DNA from 4 places in the Cupriavidus basilensis genome. Region 1 is predicted to be linked to each of the others. Evidence: predicted binding sites of a transcription regulator. Region 1 holds the regulator's gene; each other region holds the start of a gene.
The links. The regulator FNR, encoded in region 1, switches genes on or off when oxygen is low (the NO sensors DNR and NnrR bind a similar motif). The targets are predictions, from matches to a motif close to TTGATNNNNATCAA.

Region 2: the regulator FNR is predicted to act here: its motif matches at 2,068-2,081, upstream of F7R26_RS00495 (oxygen-binding di-iron domain-containing protein).
Region 3: the regulator FNR is predicted to act here: its motif matches at 2,484-2,497, upstream of F7R26_RS27640 (universal stress protein).
Region 4: the regulator FNR is predicted to act here: its motif matches at 2,061-2,074, upstream of F7R26_RS04925 (DUF3149 domain-containing protein).

Annotation. Positions count from the first base shown of each region.
Region 1 covers NZ_CP062803.1:2,570,612-2,574,268, forward strand. Annotated here, with positions in the region: gene F7R26_RS11640 (hypothetical protein) at 1-432, shown strand, start outside; gene F7R26_RS11645 (sulfite exporter TauE/SafE family protein) at 388-1,152, opposite strand; gene fnr (fumarate/nitrate reduction transcriptional regulator Fnr) at 1,451-2,176, shown strand; gene F7R26_RS11655 (hypothetical protein) at 2,263-2,508, opposite strand; gene F7R26_RS11660 (membrane protein) at 2,511-2,729, opposite strand; gene ccoG (cytochrome c oxidase accessory protein CcoG) at 2,798-3,657, opposite strand, start outside.
Region 2 covers NZ_CP062803.1:128,737-132,393, forward strand. Annotated here, with positions in the region: gene F7R26_RS00485 (MDR family MFS transporter) at 1-1,228, shown strand, start outside; gene F7R26_RS00490 (glutathione peroxidase) at 1,301-1,939, shown strand; gene F7R26_RS00495 (oxygen-binding di-iron domain-containing protein) at 2,134-2,925, shown strand; gene gstA (glutathione transferase GstA) at 2,947-3,573, opposite strand.
Region 3 covers NZ_CP062804.1:1,521,819-1,525,475, reverse strand. Annotated here, with positions in the region: gene F7R26_RS27650 (DHA2 family efflux MFS transporter permease subunit) at 1-5, opposite strand, end outside; gene F7R26_RS27645 (cation diffusion facilitator family transporter) at 157-1,107, opposite strand; gene F7R26_RS27640 (universal stress protein) at 1,517-2,368, opposite strand; gene F7R26_RS27635 (cobalt-precorrin-7 (C(5))-methyltransferase) at 2,534-3,223, opposite strand; gene F7R26_RS27630 (sensor domain-containing protein) at 3,464-3,657, shown strand, end outside.
Region 4 covers NZ_CP062803.1:1,097,494-1,101,150, forward strand. Annotated here, with positions in the region: gene F7R26_RS04920 (helicase HerA-like C-terminal domain-containing protein) at 219-1,772, shown strand; gene F7R26_RS04925 (DUF3149 domain-containing protein) at 1,835-1,981, opposite strand; gene upp (uracil phosphoribosyltransferase) at 2,153-2,803, opposite strand; gene F7R26_RS04935 (Bug family tripartite tricarboxylate transporter substrate binding protein) at 2,918-3,657, opposite strand, start outside.

The DNA.
Region 1 (3,657 bases):
CTGCCAGTCGACGGAGCCCTTGCGTCGCGCCTTCCCCCTGATGTGGCGGACCTGTCCGGCGCGGCGTTTATCATCGAACGCGCCGGGTGCAAGAAAATACGGATATCGGGCCTGCTGGCCTATTTCACCCCGCCCTGCCGTGGCTGGTCTTTTGAACCGAATCTTTTGAACCGGACGGCGGATGGGGAACGGTCCCTGGCGCTGATGCCTGCCTGGGTGTTCCTGGCATGCATCCCTGAGCAGCGGATGCTACCTGACGATGCCACGATGAAATACGCTGCGCGATATCGCTGTTCTTGCGATTGTATGGCATTCCCTGGCAAACCTGCAACCGATTCGCACAGCTACCTCAGCGAGGAAGTGACAGATACACCACGAAACGGCGCTTCAGAAGACCAGGCAGAATCCATGCGCGGCAAGCGTCTCAGGTAAAAGCAGCGCGCGCGCCACCCCGGCCAAGCCAAAAGCCACCACCGCAAGGCCAGCGCCAGCGCGCAACGCCGGGCGCCGCGAAAGCTGCCTGAGATAGCCGGACAGGCCCGAGATCACCAGCAGGTTCGGCAGGGTGCCCAGGCCAAACACGGCCATCACCAGCGCGCCCGACAGAGCATTGCCGGCCAGCAACGCCATGGCAAGAGCACCGTACACCATGCCGCACGGGACCAGCCCCCAGGCTAGCCCCATGCCGTAGCGGCGCAGCAAGCGGCCCTGCCCATGCGCCCGGGCCACAGCTGGCAAGCGCGCCCCGACAGCGCCAAGGCCGCGCAGCAAGCCACCCGCGCCCCGGGCGGCGAGCCGCTCAAGCCCACCCGTACCCATGGTGCGCCCGCACAACATCCACAAGCCCGACAGCACCAGCATCACGCTGCCGATCCCGAACAGCCAACGCTGCAGCGGCAGGTACTGTGCCTTCCAGACACCGGCACCAAGGGCACCCAGCAAGCCTCCCAGCACCGCATACATGCTCAGCCGCCCGGCATGCATGACAAGCAGTTCCAGCAACCAATGGCCGGGACGCCGGAGCACCGTGGCAGGCACGCGCGCAACGCCGCCCTGCTCCGCCGCCAGCGCGATCCCGCCGCACATGGCGGCGCAGTGCACGCCGCCCAGCAAAGCCAGGGTAAATACGCTGATAAGCACGCCTATGGTCAACTTCTCCTCCCAATCACACAATCGCAACGTCCGGCGCGGTAAAATGCGGCGAACGCGCCCCCGCAGCTCCAAGAGGCGCTATCAACATGAAGCTTGGCGCCCGCGTACATCAGCGCGCTCGCACAACATGACGACGGGCACGGCAAGCCGCGCTGCACAGATAGCGCACTGCCGCAAGACCCGCGCGCCAGGCCGATGTGGATAGCGCTTCCAACCGACGACTCTCAACGTCAAGCTCTCAACTCAATGCGCCTGCCACATCGCGCTTGATTGACTGCGCTAAACCGACAGGCCCCAATTGCTCACCACCATTCCCATTACCGAGATGTCGCCCCGCTGCTCCACTTGCTCGCTCGGCCAGCTCTGCCTGCCCGTCGGCATGTCGCAGCAGGACCTCGAAAAGATGGATACGCTGGTCCAGGACCGGGTGCGCGTACGCAAGGGCGAAACCCTGTACCGCCTCGGCGATCCTCTCACCGCCGTCTACGCGATTCGCTTCGGCACGCTCAAGACCCACCTGACAATGGAAGACGGCCGCTCGCAGATCACGGGCTTCCACCTTCCCGGCGAAGTCGTCGGCCTCGACGGCCTTGGCGAGATGCAACACGCGTCGGACGCCACCGCACTGGAAGATACCGAAGTCTGCGTGGTGCGCTTTGGCGATCTCCAGACGCTGTCCAACGTCCTGCCTTCCCTGCAGCATCAGTTCATGCGCCTGATGAGCAAGGAGATCTCGCAGGACCAGGTCATGTTGATCACGCTCGGATCGATGCGCGCCGAGGAGCGGCTTGCCGCTTTCCTGATCAACCTGTCCGAGCGCTTGTCCGCGCGCGGCTATTCGGCCTCCGAATTTGTGCTGCGCATGAGCCGCGAGGAAATCGGCAGCTACCTGGGGCTCAAGCTCGAAACCGTCAGCCGCCTGTTCTCGCGCTTTGCGGAAGCCGGCCTGATCCAGATTCGCCAGCGCCACGTCAAGCTGGTCGACATGGTGGGGATCAAGCAGATCGTCAACAAGTCCTGCTGACGTGCACGTCGCGGGCCGCCCTCGCCCGCGGCGGCTCGCCGCGATGCCGCGCCTGCTGGCCTGAACCGGCAAGGCGCGCATCACAGTCACTCCAGCTCGTCCGTGTCCGCCAGCCGCGTGGGCATGGTGTACAACGTCAAGCCGCTCGACAGCGAGCACAGCACCCACGCGATCAGGAAGCCCACGGTGTAGACCGCCTCCCGCGATGCCTCGACCGGCTGGCCGAAGAAGCGCAGGTCACCGGGATCGACCATGGAGAATACCAGCGCGGTCGTCAGCCCGGCGACCAGGAAAGCGGGCCACAACACCCACATCAGCCAGCGTAGCCTCATGATCACCTCGCTTGCGCCGCGACCGGCGCTGCCTGGCGTGCCGCGCTGCCCGCCTTCTCGACCACCAGGCCGTGGCGAGCGACCCCTTCCTCAATGGGCGGATCCGGGTGGGTCATGGCCAGCCAGATCGTGACCCCGCAGGCCACCATGGCCACGAACGGCCCACTCATCAGCAGCCACGGCCATGGCTCCTTCCACCAGGGATTGCTTTGCTGCGTCATCTGGCCTCCTCTAGTTCTAGATCGCGTCTGTAGCGTACGGATTGGTGCATCCAGCGTCCCCCGTCGCCTCATAGATTGCGCGGCACGATAAAGCTGGTGCTCTGTCGAATCTCCGCGCCATGCCCCCCCGCGCCCTTGTCGGGCACCGCGGTCACCGTGACCTCGATCTTGTGCGTGCCCTGCGCCGCGGACTCGATCGGCACGCGCACCCGGATGGGAATCAGGCGATTGGACGTGGGCTCCAGGTTGCCGGCAGCGTGATCATATTCCACGGCCAAGCCCTTGAGCTCATCGCTGCCCGCGCTGACGGCGACGCGCGTCGGCGCCTCGGTCGTGTTGATCAGCTGCAGCCGGTACACGTTCTCGATCCAGCGCCCTTCCACTTCCCGCCCCAGCGCGCCGCGGTCGCGGATGATATCGACCTTGAGCGGCGTGCGCATGGCCAGCGAGGCCATGAAGCCGGCGACCAGCGCCAGCCAGATCACCGAGTAGATCACCGTGCGCGGCCGCACCAGGCGCTTGCGTGCCACGGTCTCCGAGAGCGCGCTGCGCATGGCGTTCTCAGACGTATAGCCGATCAGCCCGCGCGGGTAAGCCATCTTGTCCATGACCTGGTTGCAGGCGTCGATACAGGCGCCGCAGCCAATGCAGTCGTACTGCAGGCCATCTCGGATATCGATGCCGGTAGGACAGACCTGCACGCAGATGCTGCAATTCACGCACGAGCCCAGCCCGGCAGCCTTGTGGTCCGCCTTGCGCGAGCGGCTGCCGCGCGGCTCGCCGCGGCCTACGTCATAGGTGACCACATAGGTGTCGCGATCCACCATCACGCTCTGGAAACGCGCATACGGGCACATGTACTTGCAGACCTGCTCGCGCATGAAGCCGGCGTTGCCCCAGGTGGCAAACGAGTAAAACAGCATCCAGA
Region 2 (3,657 bases), 2.1 Mb from region 1:
GCTGGAGCAACTGATCCTGTTCCGTGCGCTGCAAGGCATTGGCGGTGGCGGCTTGATGTCGCTCGCGCAGGCAGCGATCGCGGATGTGGTGGCGCCGCGCCAGCGTGGGCGTTACCAGGGTTACCTGGCGACCGTGTGGGCGGTGGCCTCCATTGCCGGCCCGCTGGTGGGGGGCTGGACGTCGGATCATCTGTCGTGGCGCTGGCTGTTCTGGATCAATGTGCCGCTGGGGCTGCTGGCCATGTTCATGTGCTATCGGGGCTTAAGCCAGTTGCAGGCGCGTGGCGGCTCGGCGCGGGTGGACTGGGGCGGCGCTGCGCTGCTGACGGTTTCCATCGTGGCCTTCCTGTTGGCGATGAGCTGGGGCGGCGATGTCTATGACTGGATCTCGCCGGAAATCGCTGGCCTGGCGCTGCTGGCCTTGGTGGCGGTGGCCGCGCTGGTCTGGCAGGAGCGCCGCGCGGACGACCCGATGCTGCCGCCGCGGCTGTTTCGCAACCGCGCTTATGTGCTGGGCGTGGCGGCGTCCGCGATGGCTGCGCTGAATATCTTCTTGTGCATCTTCGCGCTGCCGCTGCATTTCCAGCTGGTGCGCGGCGCCGATGCGTCGGAGTCCGGCTTGCTGGTCGTGCCTTTCCTGCTCTCCACGGTGGCGGGCAATTTCATCGTGGCCGGGCTGGCGCCGCGCCTGGGGCGGATGCGCGGCATCCTGACCGGCGGCTTCATCGCGGCGGCGCTGGGCCTGCTGGCGCTCGTGGTGATTTCGCCATCCACGCCGCTGGCGCTGGTGTTGCTGGCCATGATGGTGGCCGGCGTGGGGCTGGGCATGACCATGGTCGGCACCTTGATGACGGTGCAGAACGTGCTGGAGCGCCGCGATACCGGCGCCGGTACCGGCGCGCTGCTGGTGCTGCGCTCGCTGGGCAGCGCCTTTGGCGGCGCGCTGGCCGGCACCTTGCTGACGCTGCAATTCCGCAACGCGCTGCATGCTTCCGGCGTGACGCAGGTGCTGGACCTGGGTGCGCTGCGCCACGGCAGCGAAGCGCTGGCCCATCTCTCCCCCGCGGTGCGGGACGTGCTGACGGGCGGCGTGGAGTCGGGCTTCCGGCTGATTTTTGCCGTGGGCACCGTGGCCGCGTTGCTGGCGCTGGTGATCGTGCGCCGCATGCCGGACGTGGAGTTGCGCAGCAGCGTGACCGAGCACGCGGCCACGCTGGCCATGGAGTAAGCGGGAGGCTCGCGCATCCATTTCACGCCCAACGGCGTAAACTAGGGACAGACCATCTCCGGAGTTTCCTACATGCGCAGCCTTCCCGAACAGCGCTCACGCGCCCTGCAACGCATCGCCTTGTCCGGCGCGTTGGTCCTGGCCGCGGCCGCCGCTGTTGTCACCGCGCCGCGTCTTGCGCAAGCCGCCGATACCCCGGCAGCCACCGCCGCCAAGCCGGCCGGCGCCTGTCCGGCCTCGCTCAACTTCAAGTTCCCCCGCCTGCAGGACGAAGCGCCGCAAAACCTCTGCCAGTACGCCGGCAAGGTCGTGGTGGTGGTCAATACCGCCAGCTACTGCGGCTTTACCCCGCAATACGAAGGGCTGGAGGCGCTGTACGCCAAGTACCGCGAACGCGGGCTGGTGGTGCTGGGCTTCCCGTCGAACGACTTTTCGCAGGAGCCGGGCTCCTCCAAGGAGATCGCCGACTTTTGCTACAACACCTATGGCGTGAAATTCCCGATGCTGGGCAAGTCGCACGTGCGCGGCAGCGATGCCAATCCCATGTACGCGCTGCTGGCCAAGCAGTCCGGCACCACGCCCAAGTGGAATTTCTACAAGTATGTGATCGATCGCAACGGCCAGGTGGTGGGCAGCTATAACAGCATGACCAAGCCCGACGACAAGCAGTTCGTGAGCAAGATCGAGCAACTGCTGGACGCCGCACGCTAAGCCGCCAGGCTATTGCGCCGCCATCCGCTGGAGCCGATGTCCAACGCGCTGCGCGACGGCATTGCCGCAAGGGCGGCCGCGTCCGGCGTGGCCGCGCTCACGGCATCGGGGCGCGAATCGATCCCTTCTTGACCAGCGTCAAGCCGCCGGAGCGCCGCCATCGCTACTTTCGCCGCTTTGGGGAGAGACAGACGATGGCCATCACGCTATACGACGCTGGCGGGCACACCTGCCTGCTGTTTTCGGACCTGGTCGAGGAGGAGCACGGCGAGGTGGTGCAGACCAACCAGTTCCTGATCGTCGACGCCGGCCACGGCGCGCTGATCGATCCGGGCGGGCACATGACCTACGGCGAGCTGTACCTCGCCATCAGCCGCTACTTTCCGCCCAAGCAGCTCGACTATGTGCTGGCGTCGCACGCCGATCCGGACATCGTGGCCTCGGTCGGGCGCTGGCTGACCGCCTCAGATAGCCGCATCCTGATCTCGCGCGTCTGGGCGCGGTTCTTGCCGCATTTCTGCCAGGCGGGCAAGACGCAAGGGCGCATCGTCACCATCCCCGATGCCGGCATGCCGATCGCGCTGGGCAACTGCACGTTGCTGGCGGTGCCGGCGCATTTCCTGCACTCGGAGGGCAACTTCCAGTTCTACGATCCCATCAGCAAGATCCTGTTCTCCGGCGACCTGGGCGCGGCCATGACCAGCGCGCGGGAAGCCGGCGCGGTGGTGAGCGATTTTGCCGCGCATACCCATGCCATGCTGCCCTTCCACCAGCGCTACATGAGCGGCAACCGCGCGTGCCGGCTGTGGGCCAACATGGCGCGCGGGCTGGATATCGAGTGGATCGTGCCGCAGCACGGCCCGTCGTTTCGCGGCAAGGCGATGGTGGCGCAGTTCATCGACTGGGTCTCCACGCTGGAGTGCGGGCTGGACCTGCTCAGCCAGGACAACTACAGGCTGCCGCCCGTCACCGCGACGCCAGCCTGACGCCCGGCACCGGTTGCGCGATCAATCGCGCGCCAGCCCTTCGGCCACCAGCGCCTCGTGCACCTTCGGCCGCGCGGCCACGCGTGACAGGTAGGCCTGCAACGCGGGGTAAGGATTGAGCGGCATGCTCAGTAGATTGGCCCAGTTGGCAACCGCGAAGCAGTAGGCGTCGGCCACGGTGAATTGCGTGCCGCACAGGTAGTCGCGCGTGGCCAGGTGCCGGTCTAGCTCGGCAAAGCGCAGCGCCACCTTGGCCTTGCAATCCTCGCGCGTGCTCTGCGCGGTTTCCTTGTGCCACAGCCACGGGCTGAAGACCTTGTGCAGCTCGGTGGAGACCAGCGTCAGCCAGCCCACCGCTTCCAGGCGTGCCTGGGTGCCGGCCGCCGGCAGCAGCGCCTTGCCCGGGGCAAGGTCCGCCACGTATTGCAGCAGCGATGCGGCTTCGGTGTGGCGCGAGCCATCGTCCAGTTGCAGCATCGGCACGTAGCCGCGCGGGCTCACTGTGTAGAAGTCGTCGCTGCCGTTTTCCGGCTCGCTCAGCTTATGCCTGGCCAGGTCGACCTTGGCGAGCGAAAACGGCAGGCCGGCTTCGCGCAGTGCGATATGCACGGCCAGGGAGCAAGCGCCAGGGGAGTAGTAGAGCTTCATCGGGTGGTCCTCGCTGTTTTGGGTTCGGGTTCGGGTTTGGGTTCGGGTTTTCAGGGTTTGCCGCCACGCCTTGTGGTGACAGTG
Region 3 (3,657 bases), on a different replicon from region 1:
TCCATGGAGCGGCGGGTGCGGGGGTGCGTGTCTGCGCGGCGAAGCGGGCGGACCGCTCTTTGCCACCGGGAAAGCCATTTCAAGCCAGGATGGCAATCATACCGGGCATCGGCAAAGGACGTTTGCCCCCGCCCGGCCCACGCTTTGCTCAGTCCATCATGCCGCGCCTGCGCGCGCCGGGTCCTCCGCCTGGCGCTGCGGCACGCGCACCGGGTCGACATGGGTCATCACATTCAGCACGTCCTGAATCTGCATGGCGGCAAGGCGCGCCTCCACCGCAATACGGTGCCCCGCCTCGACCGTCATGGCGCCATCGATCTCCAGATGCACATCGACCAGGATGGCGTCGCCCATCTTGCGGGTCTTCAGGTCATGCAGGCCCAGCACGCCTGGCGTGGCCAGCATGGCCTGACGAATCGCCTCGATGCTCTGCGCATCCACGGCGCGGTCCATCAGGTCATGCAGGGCATCCCAGGAGAACTTCCAGCCCATCCGGGTCACCATCAGGCCGACCACCAGGGCGGCCACTGGGTCGAGCATGTGGTAGCCAAGCAGGTTGCCGCCGATGCCCACGGCGACCACCAGCGACGATGCCGCATCCGAGCGCGCATGCCATGCGTTGGCAACCAGCATGCTGGAGCGCACGCGCTCGGCCACGGCGAGCATGTAGCGGAACAACGATTCCTTTGCCGCCAGCGCGCCCAATGCCACCCACAGCGCGACACCCTTGACCGGCTGGATCAACTCGGGATGCTCCAGCTTTTGCACGGCCGACCAAAGCATGCCGACGCCGACCGCGAGCAGCAGCAGGCCGATCGCCAGCGAGGCGGCGGTCTCGAAACGCTGGTGGCCGTATTGGTGGTCGGCATCCGCGCCCTTGCGGCTATGGTGGCTGGCAAACAGCACCACAAAGTCCGAGACCAGGTCGGAGAGCGAGTGAATGGCATCCGCGATCAACGCCTGCGAGCCGGCCACCACGCCCGCCACCAGCTGCATGCAGGTCAGCAGGATATTCACGGCCACGCTCACCCAGGTGCTGCGCCGCGCCGCCTGGGCGCTGGCGGGCGTTTCTACCTCGGCCTCGTCGATGGCCTCATCAGTTCGCATCGATGGATGATTCATGTTGTCCAGTGAATGTCCGGTTCATGTCCGGCTAGCGTCCAGTGAATGCCTTGCCGGTTAAAGCGCGGCCGCGCCCCAGCCATTCTAGCCACTCGAACAGCGCCATGCCGGCCAGCATGGCCAGCACAAAGACTGCGCCTCGCCGTGCGCCCGCGCATCGGCAACCGCGTAAAGGATCCGCTTGCCATCTGGCAAAGCAGCAGCAGCCTGTCTTCATTGGCGAGGGCGCGCAACATGGCGGCGGCGCGCATCGTGTCCAGGCTAAGGGAGGGAGAAGCCGCTTGCACGGGTTCGGCAAAGTCCAGGCGAGACCCCGGCCTGCCAATCACCTGCCAATCAATATGCGGCCAAATATTATATTCAAAGATAGATTGACGCCAGTCGCGACCGGCCTTCAATGGGACATCAACACCGGAATGTCGGCTTGGCGCATCAGGGTGCGGGTGGTGCCGCCAGTGACTAGCTCACGCAGCCGGGCGTGCCCATAGCCACCCGCCACCAGCAGATCGGCCTTCAAATGCCGCACGGCCTCCAGCAGCAGCTGGCCGACCCGGTGGCTGCCTTGCACGGCGTGCATGACGCTGGTGATGCCCTGGCGTGCCAGGTGATCGCGCAGGCCGGCGTGCGCACCGGGCACATCGGGCATGCCGTGGGTCGCCGAGCCGTCATGCGTGCTGGACGCTGACACCACGGTGACGCGCTTGGCCAGGCGCAGCAGGGGCATCGCATCGGCCACGGCGCGGGCGGCTTCGCGCCCACCATCCCAGGCAATGGCGACATGCTCGCAGGGCAGATGCCGCACGCCCGGCGGCACCAGCAGCACCGGGCGGCCGGTGTTGAGCAACACATATTCCGGGGTCTGTGCCACCAGCACGGGAATGGACTCCGGCCCGGGCAAGCGGGCCAGGACAACCACGTCCGCCACCCGCCCTTGCTGGACCAGCGCCCAGCCCACATCGTCCTCGATGACGCGGTGGGTGAAGCCCACGCCGGGCGCCGCTTCGCTCATGGCCCGATGAAATGCGGCGCTGGCTTCGGCGCCTTGCGCAAGCAACTGGCGCCGGGCCAGTTCCGCGTAGTATCCCGCCTCGTCGCCCGCGCCCCGGAACGGCTCCAGCCGCATGCCGGTGGCCGTCACCCCGATCACATGGCCGGCCGAGCGCTGCGCCAGCTCCGCCGCCAGGTTGACGCGATCCGCACAGCCGGGGTCGGCGCCGAGTTCGACCAGCACGGTCTTGAAATCCATGATGTTTTCCCTCCGATCCAAAGACCCCTGCACAGGGTTGGAGACGTTTTTCCGACTATCCGAAAATGGACTCTACTCCGTGCGCGAGGCAGCGCAAGCGGGCAATGCGGGCAACTTGCGGCAGATCAACGCCGAGACCTTGCCGGGCGCGGCCGGCACGCGGGGCTACGCAAGCGGCGGCGGCTCAATCTGGCTGGCCATTGGCGCCAGCGCGCGGATCAGCATGATGCTCATATCGGTGAACGCCAGCGTGCAACTGGCCAGCGTGCCACGCCAGTCCGCATCGGCCAGCGTCAGATTCTCCCAGACCTCGACCGGCTGCTCGGGCGGCACGCCCTGCGCCACCAGCCAGGCGGCGATATCGCTGGGCATGAAATCCCACGGGCGCGGAATCACGATGGCGTTGCGCTGGTCCGCCAGCACGTGCACCAGATGACGCTTGAACGGCTCCAGGTCTCCGCGCCGGTGAAAAGTCAGGAAGGTGGTCTCGTCAAAGCAAACCTTGCCGCGCGCGGCCAGCACCTGGGCCGAAGAGATCCCGGGCACGGTATCCACCGGATGGCCGCATGCCCGCTCGACCCGCTCCAGGTACTGGAAACCGCTGAAATGCATGTCGCCCATGAACAGCACCACGCAGCGTCGGCCGCCATGGTGCTCGGCGGCAACCCAGGCAAGCCGCTCCACCTGGTCCTGGTATCCCATGGTGACCACCTGGGCCGCCGGCGGCACCAGCGGGCGGATGACGTCGATGACCGTGTCGAAGCCGGCCACGATGTCGGCGCCACGGATCAGTTCCGCCACGCCGTGGGTCAGGAAGTCGAGGTGCCCGGGGCCAACGCCGGCGCAGATGATCATGAAGAATCCCGGTTCGATCGATGCAAAAGAGGACGGCGCGCGCACCGCCCCGTCAAGACAGGGCGCAATTATGCCAAGCCATCGGAGCGCGAGGCCTGCGCCGAGGAACACCTGGCGCAAAAAAAGTACTTCAGGATCCGGCACCGGATGCCGATACCTGCTTCAGAGCCGAGTCAATGTCCCGCGAGCCCCACCGGGCAAGGCAGGCATCCTCGGTCGTTAGCGACGTTTACCTCACTCATGCCAGATAGAGACAAAGCGCTCAGCATAGCCGACCCCCACCAGTTGTTCCGCAATTCGCTCGAGCAAGCCACCGACGCCGTCTTCATCCTGAACACGGACAATAAGGTGATCTTCCTGAACGCTGCTGCGGAGGCACTCTATGGCGCATCCCGTACGCAAGTCTTCGGCATGAACGTAGAGGCGCTCGTGCG
Region 4 (3,657 bases), 1.5 Mb from region 1:
GGCTTTGCGCGCCGGCTGTGCCGGGCGGGCAAAGGGTGCTCGCTGGCGGCGCGCCGGGTGGTTTATGTGTCTGTGAGCCGGCCTTGGGGGCTGGCATAATCAGCCCAGCATTTTATCACGCGGTCCCGCCGCCGCTGGCCTGCCGATCACGGGGGCCGCCGGGAAGGGCGGGGACGGTCGCGGCGAAAGCGCCGCGTGGCTTGCCAACCAGAGAGACCATGGCCGAACCCATCATCATCGCCAAGAACGCCGAGCTGGAACTTGCCCTGCTGCCCGAGATGGGCAACCGGCACGGCCTGATCACCGGCGCCACCGGCACCGGCAAGACCGTGACCCTGCAAAGCCTGGCCCAGGGTTTCTCCCGGCTGGGCGTGCCGGTCTTCATGGCCGACGTCAAAGGTGACCTGACCGGCATTTCCCAGCCGGGCAAGCTCTCCGACAAGCTCAAGGCCCGCCTGGCCGAGCTCGGCTTGCCCGAGCCGGTGTGGGGCGCCTGCCCCACCACCCTGTGGGACGTGTTCGGGCAAAAGGGTCATCCCGTGCGCGCCACGGTCTCCCATATGGGGCCGCTGCTGCTGTCGCGCATGCTGGAACTCAACGACACCCAGCAAGGCGTGCTCAACCTGGTTTTCCGCATCGCCGACGCCAACGGGCTGCTGCTGCTCGACGCCAAGGACCTGCGCGCCATGCTGCAGTACGTGGGCGACAACGCCGGGCAGTTCACCACCGAATACGGCAATATCTCCGCGGCCTCGATCGGGGCCATCCAGCGCGGGCTGATGGCGCTGGAGTCGCAAGGCGCCGACGTGTTCTTCGGCGAACCCATGCTCAACCTGGACGACTTCATCCAGACCGAGAACGGGCAGGGCGTGGTGAATATCCTGGCCGCCGACAAGCTGCTGAATTCGCCCAAGCTCTACGCCACTTTCCTGCTCTGGCTGTTGTCGGAGCTGTTCGAGAAACTGCCCGAGGCGGGCGATCTCGACAAGCCCAAGCTGGTGTTCTTTTTCGACGAGGCGCACCTGCTGTTCAACGACGCGCCCAAGGCCCTGCTCGACAAGATCGAGCAGGTGGTGCGGCTGATCCGCTCCAAGGGCGTTGGCGTGTATTTCGTGACGCAGAATCCTGTCGACATCCCCGATACCGTCCTGGGCCAGCTCGGCAACCGCGTGCAGCACGCGCTGCGCGCCTTCACGCCGCGTGACCAGAAAGCCGTCAAGGTGGCGGCCACCACCATGCGGGCCAAGCCGGGGCTGGACCTGGAGAAGGCCATCGGGGAACTCGGCGTGGGCGAGGCGCTGGTGTCTTTGCTGGACGCCAAGGGCATCCCCGGCGTCACGGAGCGCGCCTGGGTGCTGGCGCCTGGCAGCCGGATCGGCCCGATCACCGACGACGAGCGCAAACAGTTGCTGGCGAACTCGCTGGTGGCTGGCACCTATGAGCAGACCATCGATCGCGAGTCGGCCTACGAGAAGCTCAAGGGCCGTGCCGCCACGCCTGGGTCTGCTCCCGCCGCTGGCGGCAGCGGCGCACCCGCGCCCGTGCCCACGGCCGGCCAGCCCGAAGCCCCGCCCGCGCAGGGCGGCGGCTGGCTGGAACAGGCGGGCGAGATCTTCGGCGGGCTGACCAAGGGCACGGGCAAGACCGGGCGCGGCGATTCCATCCTGGAGTCGATGGCCAAGTCGGCCGCGCGCACGGTCGGCTCGCAGGTCGGGCGCGAGCTGATTCGCGGCGTGCTGGGCAGCTTGCTGGGCTCGGGCAAGAAGAAGTAGGCGGCGCTGCCCCTAGGTCGCGCCGGTGTGCCACACCCGGCGAGACGGGCGCGACTTGTCTCTTAGCGGCGTTGCGCCGCTGCCTCGTCTTCCCGCATCTTGCGCAGGAACAGCCGGGTGAAGAACCAGCCCATGCCGATGATGAAGGCGATGACGGCCAGGCTCATCAGCCCGGTGGGGGTCGAAAACAGGATCTTCAAGGCTGCCATGTGGGTCTCCCAGGTCAGGTGCGGCACACCGTCCGGTGTGCCTCTGCAGATAGTCTAGGGAGCGCTGGGGCCAGGGAGATTGAGGCCGGTCAAGCCGGGCGCAGACAGCGTCCGTATTGATCCCGCATTGGTCCCGGATCCTGGGATTGGCCCCGGGGCGGGCAGTAAAACTCAGTTCTTGGTGCCGAACAGCCGGTCGCCCGCATCGCCGAGGCCGGGGATGATGTAGGCGTGCTCGTCCAGGTGGCTGTCCAGGGAGGCCACGAACAGCTTGACGCCCGGATGTGCCTTCTGAAACACCTCCACGCCTTCCGGCGCTGCTACCAGCGCCACGAACGTAATCGCATCATCCTTGACGCCGCGGCGCTTGAGCACATCCACCGCATGCGCGGCGGAGTAGCCGGTGGCGACCATCGGGTCGCACAGGATAAAGCTGCGGTCTTCCACGTCTGGCAGGCGCACCAGGTATTCTACCGGGCGGTGCTGGTCGTCGCGGTAGACGCCGATATGGCCGATGCGGGCCGAGGGAATCAGCTCGACCAGGCCGTCGCTCATGCCCACGCCGGCGCGCAGCACCGGCACGATGGTGAGTTTCTTGCCGGCGATCACCGGCGCGTCCAGCTCCACCAGGGGCGTCTCGATGCGGCGCGTGGTCAGCGGCAGGTCGCGCGTGATTTCATAGCCCATCAGCAGCGTGATCTCCCGCAGCAGCTCGCGGAACGTGCGCGTGGAGGTGTCCTTGTCGCGCATATGGGAGAGCTTGTGCTGGATCAGCGGGTGATCGAGGATATACAGCTTGGGGAAACGCGGATCTTGCTTCATGGCGGGTAGTCGGCGGGAGTGGGCGCGGGGGCCCGTTGCAGCCGGATTGTAATGGATGCGGAGCCGCGCGCCCCCGGCGATCGTCCCGCCGCAAGCGCGCAGCCCCGCCTGCGCTCAATCCACCGAGATGCTGGCGCTCTTGGCGACCTTGCCGAATTTCTCGTACTCGGACAGCGTCAGCGACTGCAGGTCAGCCGCGCTCGAGCCCTTGGGGTTGAAGCCCGCCTGCCCGAGTTTGTCCTTCACGTCCGCATTGCCCAGCGCCGCTGTGAAGGCGGCATTGAGTGCCTGCACCACCGGCGCGGGCAGCCCTGCCGGGCCGTACACGCCGAACCACGGCTCGACGGCGTAGCCCGCCAGGCCGGCCTCGGTCAGCGTAGGCACGTTCGGCAGCGCTGGCGAGCGGCTCTTGCCGGCCACCGCCAGCGCGCGCAGCTTGCCGCCCTGGATGTGCGGCAGCGAGGCGGGCAGGTTGTCGAACATCACCTGCACGTGGCCGCCCAGCATGTCGTTGATGGCCGGGCTGCTGCCCTTGTACGGGACATGGGTCAGGCCCGTTTGCGTCATTTGCGAGAACATCGCGCCCGCCAGGTGCATGGACGTGCCGGTGCCCGCGGTGGCGTAGGTCAGGCCGGGATGGGCCTTGGCGTAGCTGATCAGTTCGGCCACATTCTTCACCGGCAGGCTGTTGCTGACTTCCAGCACGATGGTCGAGGTGCCAAGCAGGCTGACCGCGGTGAAATCCTTGCGCGGGTCGAACGGCACGTGCTTGTAGATATGCGGGTTCAACGCATTGGTCGAGATGGCGCCGAAGCCAATGGTGTAGCCGTCCGGCGCGGCCTTGGCGACCGCCT